Regions from separate parts of the Paenibacillus sp. FSL W8-0439 genome, predicted to be linked through region 4. Evidence: predicted binding sites of a transcription regulator. Region 4 holds the regulator's gene; each other region holds the start of a gene.
The links. Region 4 encodes Rex, which represses fermentation and respiration genes when NADH is low (regulators of the CRP and FNR family bind a similar motif). Its sites were predicted from a motif close to TTGTGAAATATTTCACAA; they were not measured.
Positions count from the first base shown of each region.

Region 1: a site for Rex is predicted at 785-802, ahead of MKX36_RS01030 (phosphoketolase family protein). Genes of this name have one in related genera too.
Region 2: a site for Rex is predicted at 1,095-1,112, ahead of pflB (formate C-acetyltransferase). Genes of this name have one in related genera too.
Region 3: a site for Rex is predicted at 1,348-1,365, ahead of adhE (bifunctional acetaldehyde-CoA/alcohol dehydrogenase). Genes of this name have one in related genera too.

Region 1 is NZ_JBBPAK010000001.1:231,300-233,508, forward strand. It holds gene MKX36_RS01025 (GntR family transcriptional regulator) at 1-627, shown strand, start outside; gene MKX36_RS01030 (phosphoketolase family protein) at 920-2,209, shown strand, end outside.
Region 2 is NZ_JBBPAK010000001.1:3,512,232-3,514,440, reverse strand. It holds gene adhE (bifunctional acetaldehyde-CoA/alcohol dehydrogenase) at 1-818, shown strand, start outside; gene pflB (formate C-acetyltransferase) at 1,146-2,209, shown strand, end outside.
Region 3 is NZ_JBBPAK010000001.1:3,515,467-3,517,675, reverse strand. It holds gene MKX36_RS15170 (dioxygenase family protein) at 1-322, shown strand, start outside; gene MKX36_RS15165 (Crp/Fnr family transcriptional regulator) at 465-1,181, opposite strand; gene adhE (bifunctional acetaldehyde-CoA/alcohol dehydrogenase) at 1,441-2,209, shown strand, end outside.
Region 4 is NZ_JBBPAK010000001.1:3,357,184-3,359,392, reverse strand. It holds gene dinG (ATP-dependent DNA helicase DinG) at 1-369, shown strand, start outside; gene MKX36_RS14345 (redox-sensing transcriptional repressor Rex) at 397-1,050, shown strand; gene MKX36_RS14340 (amidohydrolase) at 1,037-2,209, shown strand, end outside.

The DNA of each region.
Region 1 (2,209 bases), 3.1 Mb from region 4:
CTTAGTGAGACTTACCAGGTTAGTCGTAGTTCCATTAAACGTGCTCTGACTAAAATGGAGAGTGTCGGAATTATTTTCAAAAAACAAGGTTCCGGGACATTTATTAATCCCTTATACATAAGAAATGAATCTATCTTTAACTACGAGGGCTCTAATCTAGGAGTTACTGATAATTTTCAAATGCATGGCAAAAAGCCAAAAATCAAAGTATTGAGTTTTGAGGTCATTCCACCGACAGAAGAACTACAGCGCGATTTGTTCTTGGACACTCATGATTTTGTTTATAAAATCGTTCGCTTGCGTCTGTTTGATGATGATCCATTTATGATCGAAACGGGCTATATCCCCATTAAAATTGTCCAGGATTTAAATCAGACCATTATTGAGGGTTCCATTTTTAATTATTTGGAGGACTCGCGGAACCTGGCCGTCACCAAATCCTTTTTATCTATTTTTGCAGAACCGTCTGAAGAGAATGATCAAAAGCTACTGCAATTGAAAGAAAATGAACCCGTAGGCATTATGGAGGGTGTTTTCTTTTTGGATAACGGTACCCCATTTGAATTTTCGCATATGCGATTTCACTACAAATATTTGAAATTTAATACCTTTGTATCGGTACACTAATGAAAAGACTGGAGAATTCTCCGGTCTTTTTTTTATGGTTACGAAAAAGGATTAGAGTCTGCAAACTCTTCATTTATCACAAATTTTATTGGTTTATCCTGCTATATATTTTAATGTAAGAGCTTTTTTACTGTCTTTTTAATTTATATTTCATAGTATGTTCAAAATTTCACAAAATTGGACCGTATCACTTGTGAAAAAGGTTGAATTAATTCAGTGTAGCGTTATGATGTACATGTAGATGAAATTTCCGGAAATAAATTACAAACAAAATTACTAGGGAGTGGACACCATGGCTTTATCACCCGTGTTAGAAGATTACTCGTCTAAAACATATTTGGAAAAACTTGATGCATACTGGCGTGCAACGAACTACATTTCAGTAGGTCAGCTTTATTTAAAAGACAATCCTTTGTTGAGAGAACCTTTGAAAGATTCGGATGTAAAGGTTAAGCCTATTGGACACTGGGGTACGATTCCAGGCCAAAACTTTATTTATGCTCATCTTAATCGTGTTATTAATAAATATGATTTGAACATGCTTTACATTGAAGGTCCTGGTCACGGCGGCCAAGTTATGGTTTCAAATTCATATCTTGATGGAAGCTACACCGAAATTTATCCGCAAATCACGCAGGATATCCCAGGTATGAAGAAACTGTTCAAACAATTTTCATTCCCTGGCGGTATTGCTTCACATGCTGCGCCTGAAACCCCTGGATCTATCCATGAAGGCGGGGAGCTGGGCTATTCCCTTTCTCATGGTGTAGGTGCTGTTTTAGATAATCCGAATCTGATCTCGGCTGTTGTTATTGGGGATGGTGAAGCTGAAACGGGTCCATTGGCCGCTTCGTGGTTCTCTAACCGATTTATCAATCCAATCACGGATGGCGCAGTGCTGCCGATCTTACATTTAAATGGCTTCAAAATTAGTAACCCAACGATTATGTCTCGCCAATCAAAAGAAGAGTTAACCTCGTTCTTTAAAGGTTTGGGTTGGGAACCATTCTTTGTTGAAGGTGAAGATCCTAACCACATGCATCCAGAAATGGCGAAAGTATTGGATACTGCCATCGAAAAAATTGAAGCTATTCAAAAGAATGCGCGTGAAAATAATGACCTTACTCGTCCGGCGTGGCCAGTGCTTATCTTCCGTTCCCCTAAAGGCTGGACAGGTCCAAAGGAATGGGATGGCGTGCCGAATACAAATTCGTTCCGTGCCCACCAGGTTCCAATTCCGGTCGATCAAAAAAATATGCAGCACGCACCTGCTTTATTAGAATGGCTGAATAGCTATAGACCAGAGGAATTGTTCGATGAAAACGGTCGGTTAAAACCTGAGATTGCTGAAATTCTGCCTACAGGTGATAAACGAATGGGAATGAACCCTGTTGCGAATGCGGGTAACCTTATTAAAGACTTGAAATTGCCAGATTTCCGCAACTATGCGCTGGATAACTCCACGCCTGGTAAAGTGATTGCGCAGGATATGTCGGTTTTGGGCAAATACGTTAAAGATGTGGTTGTTTTAAATGAAGAGAATCGTAATTTCAGAATCTTCGGGCCTGATGAAACGATGTCT
Region 2 (2,209 bases), 160 kb from region 4:
TGGCTATCCCTACAACTTCGGGTACAGGTTCGGAAGTTACATCGTTTGCAGTTATTACGGACAAAAACCTGGGCAACACGAAGTACCCGCTGGCTGACTATGAGTTGACTCCTGATGTGGCAATTATTGACCCTGTGTTTGTATATTCGCTGCCTAAAACTGCTGTAGCCGATACAGGTATGGACGTTCTGACCCATGCTATCGAGGCTTATGTGTCTGTAATGGCCAATGATTATACAGATGGTCTGGCAATTAAAGCTATTCAACTGGTATTCCAATACCTGGAGCAATCGGCTCTGACTGGTGATAAGCTGGCTCGCGAAAAAATGCATAATGCTTCTACACTTGCAGGTATGGCGTTTGCTAATGCATTCTTGGGGATTAACCATAGTCTCGCACATAAATGGGGCGGACAATACCATACAGCGCATGGCCGCACGAATGCTATCTTGCTGCCGCACGTTATTCGCTACAATGCGAAAAAACCGACAAAATTTGCATCGTTCCCTAAATATTCGCACTTTGTTGCAGATGAGCGCTATGCAGAAATCGCACGCATACTGGGACTGCCTGCACGTACCACTGAAGAAGGGGTTAACAGCTTAATTGACGCGATCCGTAAGTTGAACAAAACACTCGGTATCGAGGAATCGTTCCAACAACTTGGTTTCGATCCAAAAGACTTTGAATCACGTGTAGATTATTTGGCTGACCGCGCTTTTGAGGATCAATGTACAACTGCAAATCCAAAGCTGCCGCTGGTTACTGAATTGGCTGATGTATACCGTAATGCCTTCTACGGACGCTTTGATCAATAATATAATAGTATGAAGAGGCTTGTAACTAAGCATTTTCCTATACAATACCAATGCAGGCTCTCTATATAGAGGGCCTCTTGGTTTGGGAAGGGAGGTGAACGGCAAGGCTAGAGGTATACGCGTGAAGCTAGGGAAAATAAAGTGACAAAAATCACTCATATTGTGATTTTTGTCACATACTACACTCTATCATTATTCTACAATAAGAGTGTAAGAAAGGTCCCGACACTGAGCGTAAGGCATCGGTGAAAAGGCCGGGCTCAAGAAATAGTTTAAACGTGAAAAAAATCACAAGTCCGGAAGACCAAACAATTTGGAGGGATTTACATGTCGGTGATTGAGAGAGAATTACAAGAGCAACAATCTGGCTGGAGAGGTTTTAAAAAAGGAAAATGGACTAAAGAAGTTAACGTCAACGATTTTATTGAAACAAATATCTCACCTTATGTTGGCAATGAAGAATTTTTGGTTGGTCCTACCGCCAATACAACTGCATTGTGGGAAATTGTATCTGATCTTACTAAAAAAGAGTTGGCAAACGGCGGCGTTCTTGATGTAGACGTAAATACGCCATCCACCATTATTTCACATAAACCAGGCTATTTGGACAAGGACAAAGAACAAGTTGTCGGCGTACAAACAGATGCTCCATTCAAACGTTCTTTGCAGCCGTTTGGTGGAATTCGAATGATGATCGATGCTTGTAAAGCCTATGGTTTTGAAGTGCCACAAAGCATTGTTGACATTTTCACTCATATTCGTAAAACACACAACCAAGGTGTATTTGATGCTTATACAGATGAAATGAGAGCAGCTCGTAAAGCTGGGATCATTACTGGTCTGCCAGATGCATACGGTCGTGGTCGTATAATCGGTGACTATCGTCGCGTAGCTCTGTATGGTGCAGACTTCTTGATCCAAGATAAAAAACTTCAATTGAAAAGCCTTGAAGTTGATTCCATGGAAGAAGACGTAATCCGTCTGCGTGAAGAAATTTCTGAACAAATTCGTGCTTTGAATGAATTGAAACAAATGGCTGCTGAGCACGGTTTTGATATTTCTAAACCAGCTAACAATGCAAAAGAAGCTTTCCAATGGGTATATTTTGGATATCTTGCAGCGATTAAAGAACAAAATGGTGCAGCAATGTCCTTGGGACGTGTATCTTCATTCCTTGATATTTATACTCAACGTGACCTTGAGGAAGGTGCGATGAACGAAGAACAAGCTCAGGAACTGGTCGATCATTTTGTTATGAAACTGCGTATTGTTAAGTTCCTGCGTACACCTGACTACAACGAACTGTTCAGTGGTGACCCAACTTGGGTAACAGAATCCATTGGTGGTATGTCTGTCACTGGAGAAACTCGTGTTACCAAAAACAGCTTCCG
Region 3 (2,209 bases), 160 kb from region 4:
GTTGGGAGAACAAGATATTCTGGTCATTGGCAGTGGCGTGACTGTCCATAATCTACGTATTGTCAAATGGGGAGAAACGAAAACGGAACGTTGGGCAATTGATTTTGATGACTGGATTATCGAAAAAGTGCAAAGCGGAGATATAGAAGCTTTAGATCACTATGAAAGCGAAGCGCCGTATGCTCGTCAGGCTGTACCTAGAGCAGAACACTTTGTACCGTTGTTTATTGCAATGGGTAGTGGCGACCCTGCAAACAAAGCTAAGGTCATCCATAGAAGCTATGAGATGGGAAATTTAAGTTATCTATGTTTGCAGTTTTAAAGTGGGTAGGCAGAAGAAGGTCGAGTTATGTGCTTTGTTAATGTCCCATCCGTTCTCTAAAAAATGGGGAGTGGAATAAAATTAGGGAGTGTTATAAGCTAATAATGGCTTACAGCACTCCCTTTTACATTAAAAAAATTTATTATATCCGGCAAATCTCACGTGGGCACAATTCACAATGACATACACCTTGCAGCATTTCCAAATCCTTGACAACAATCATACCATTATCGTATTCGACTGCATTTTTCTTACGCAGATCACTGAGCATCCGATTTACACTTTCCCGGGTAGCACCGATCATATTTGATAAGTCAGTATGAGTAATTTTTTTATGAATCAGAATATAGTCGCCGTGAGGCTCACCATAGGTGTTGCATAGTCGGATGAGTGTGGAACATAGAGCGCCAGGCTTGCCGTACATCATCAAATCGCGGAACTTGGTCTGGGTAATGCGGTGATGCGATCCCATCCATTTCATAAAGTCAATCGCAAAATCACAATGCTGACAAATAAGCAACTCCAAATCTGTATGATCGATTACGCCAATATCACTGTCCTCCAGAACCTCAGCAGAAAAGGAATGCTTAGTGCCGAAGAAAGGATCAGCTTGACCAACAAGATCGCCGCTTTGATACATATATAGAATAAGTTCCTTACCCTCATCCGTTGTTTTGGTCACTTTTACGCGTCCGCGCTTAATATAAAACAGCTTATCCGCTGTATCTCCTTCCCAGAACAGATGCGAACTTTCTGGCATAACTCGATCTTTCATCATCACTTGCAGCCGGTTGAAGCTGGCCTCCGAGAAGCAACAGGTGTTGCCGCGGGCTTCCATTACATTTGTAGGGTTTCTCATCGTCCATTTCCCCTTTGTATCCTATGTTATTTTATCTGCAACTTGATCAATTCAAATTCATTATATACCTGTGCAATGCGTTTTTGGGGCAAGATGAGGGGGTAAAAGTGGCAGAATTCCAAACTTTGTGATTTAATTCACTTCATAAAATAAAATTTTAAATAGATTGTGAAAAAAATCACAAAATATCTTAGAAAGCTGTGTTACGATCAGTGCGTGAACAAGAGATAGTACACGAGATAACAGGAGGATGAGGGAAATGGCTGTTAAAAACGAGGTTATCCAAAAAGAGCAAAGCGCAGAGCAGTATATTCAAACGCTGATTGACCGGGCGAACCGGGCACAGCAAGCTTTCATGAGTATGAATCAGGAGCAGATTGACGAAATCGTACAAGCTATGGCACTCGCAGGGATGGATAAGCACATGCACCTCGCGAAGTTGGCTGTTGAAGAAACAGGACGCGGTGTGTACGAGGACAAAATCACCAAAAACATGTTTGCAACAGAATATGTCTACCATAGCATCAAAAATGAGAAAACCGTCGGTGTCATTGAAGACAATGACTTTGATAGTTTTCAAAAGATAGCTGAACCAGTCGGTATTATCATGGGGATTACTCCAGTAACAAACCCAACTTCGACTACGATGTTCAAAGCGTTAATTGCCATTAAAACACGTAACCCAATCATTTTCGGCTTCCATCCATCTGCTCAATCGTGTAGTGCGGAAGCAGCCCGCGTCTTGCTTGAAGCAGCTGTTAAACATGGTGCTCCAGCGGATTGTATTCAATGGATTGAAGCACCTTCGATGGATAAAACAAATGTACTGATGAACCACTCTGATGTAGCGTTGATTTTGGCAACTGGTGGATCAGGCATGGTTAAGGCAGCTTATAGCTGTGGTAAACCTGCACTTGGCGTAGGTCCTGGTAACGTACCTTGCTTTATTGAGAAAACAGCCGATATCAAACAGGCCGTGAACGACCTTATCCTTTCTAAATCTTTTGATAACGGTATGATTTGTGCTT
Region 4 (2,209 bases):
ATTCCAGGGAAAGCTTTGACTTGTCTGGCTATCGTTCGCTTGCCGTTTCAACCGCCCAACCACCCGTTACTGGAGGCCAAAAGCGAGTTGCTCCAGCAGCAGAAGAAGAATCCATTTATGAAGCTGTCTGTACCACAAGCAGTTATTCGCTTCAAACAGGGATTTGGGCGATTGGTACGTACAGCGAGCGACCACGGAGTCGTCATCGTTTACGATACGCGTGTGATCGAATCCTATTATGGAAAGCACTTTTTGTACTCGTTACCGGGACCAAAAATGGAGCATATGCCATCGGAGCAAATGGTGCCCCGCATCGCCGAATGGCTCCAATCCGCCCCGGAGACTGAGGCACAACGGACGGACACTTAAAGTCCGTTACAATTAGGGGGAGCAAGTATGAAATCAGATAAAATTTCAGAGGCTGTCGTACGGAGATTACCCGTATATTTACGTTATCTGAATGCACTGCACAAACGGGAGGTGGCTACGGTCTCTTCTCAAGAGCTGGGACAGAGGTTAGATTTGAATCCGGCCCAAATTCGTAAAGATCTTGCCTATTTTGGCGATTTTGGTCGGAAGGGCATCGGTTACGATGTTTCTTATCTAATTGAGAAAATACGCCATATCCTGAAAATCGACCAGCAAATTAATGTAGTATTGGTCGGAGCGGGTAATCTGGGTCAAGCCCTATCGAACTATAATGCTTATTTAAAAGACAATATGAAGATTGTGGCGGTTTTTGATGCGTTCCCGGATAAGGTTGGGACCAGAATCAATACTTTGGTCGTACAGCCGATGGATGAACTGGAAGCGACTGTGAAAGAAAAAAATATACGAATCGGGATTATTACTGTACCTGATTTTGAGGCACAGCACGTAGCTGATAGGCTGATTGAGAGTGGAATTGGAGCGATTTTAAACTTTGCACCTATCATTCTCAAGGCACCAGCTAACATTCGGATACATGCCACAGACTTTACAACTGATTTGCTTAGCCTCGCTTATTATCTGGAGGACGGAAAGGAAGAAGTACAATATGACAGTGAATAAATGGATGATTAAAAACGGTTCTTTTGCCGTGAATGGACCCGAGGCTGGGGTAATCCATGGTTTTATGATTGTGGAGGATAGCCGTATTACTTACATTGGCGAGACTTTGCCTGCGGGTGAGGAAGAGACAGAAGCAATCGACGGCAAGGGGTTATTGTTTTTACCTGGTCTGATCAATACTCATGGTCATGCGGCGATGTCTCTGCTGCGAGGGTATGGAGATGATTTGGCACTTCAAGTGTGGCTTCAGGAAAAAATGTGGCCTATGGAAGCCAAGTTTACATCTACGGATGTGTACTGGGGAACTTCTTTGTCAGTGCTGGAAATGCTGAAAGGTGGAACCACGACTTTCCTGGATATGTACGATCATATGGATGAGGTGGCTCGTGTAGCTGAAGAGTCGGGCATTCGTGCAAGCTTGATGCGTGGAGCCATTGGACTCTGTTCAGAAGAAGAACAGCGGATCAAGCTAGCTGAGGCCGTGACTTTTGCGCGTAACTGGCATGGAAAAGCAGACGGACGTATCACAACAATGATGTCTCCTCATGCCCCATACACATGCCCGCCTGCGTTTATTGAGAAATTTGTTCAAGCAGCACATGATCTCGATTTACCGTTGCATACGCACATGTCCGAGACGATCGCCGAAGTTGAACAAAACGTACGCGACTACGGCTTGCGTCCAGTTGCACACTTAGATAAGCTTGGCTTTTTCTCCCGTCCTTCACTTGTTGCCCACGGCGTTCACTTGAACGACGAAGAAATAGCTTTGTTAGCGGAACGAGGTGTGGCGGTATCGCATAATCCAGGCAGCAACTTGAAGCTGGCAAGTGGTGTAGCTAGAGTGCCTGAATTGCTGCGTGCAGGAGTTACTGTTTCACTCGGAACAGATGGTCCTGCCAGCAATAATAACCTGGATATGTTCGAGGAAATGCGTCTGGCAGCACTCATTCACAAGGGAGTATCTGGCGACCCAACGGCAGTTCCTGCAAATGAAGCACTACGTCTGGCAACAGAGTACGGTGCAAAGTCGATTGGTTTAAAAGAGGTAGGAGCGCTGGCAGCAGGCAATAAGGCTGACTTTATCGCGCTAGATCTGAATCAGGCCCATTTCTTGCCGCGTACAGATCTTATTTCTCATGCCGTATACTCTGCAAGT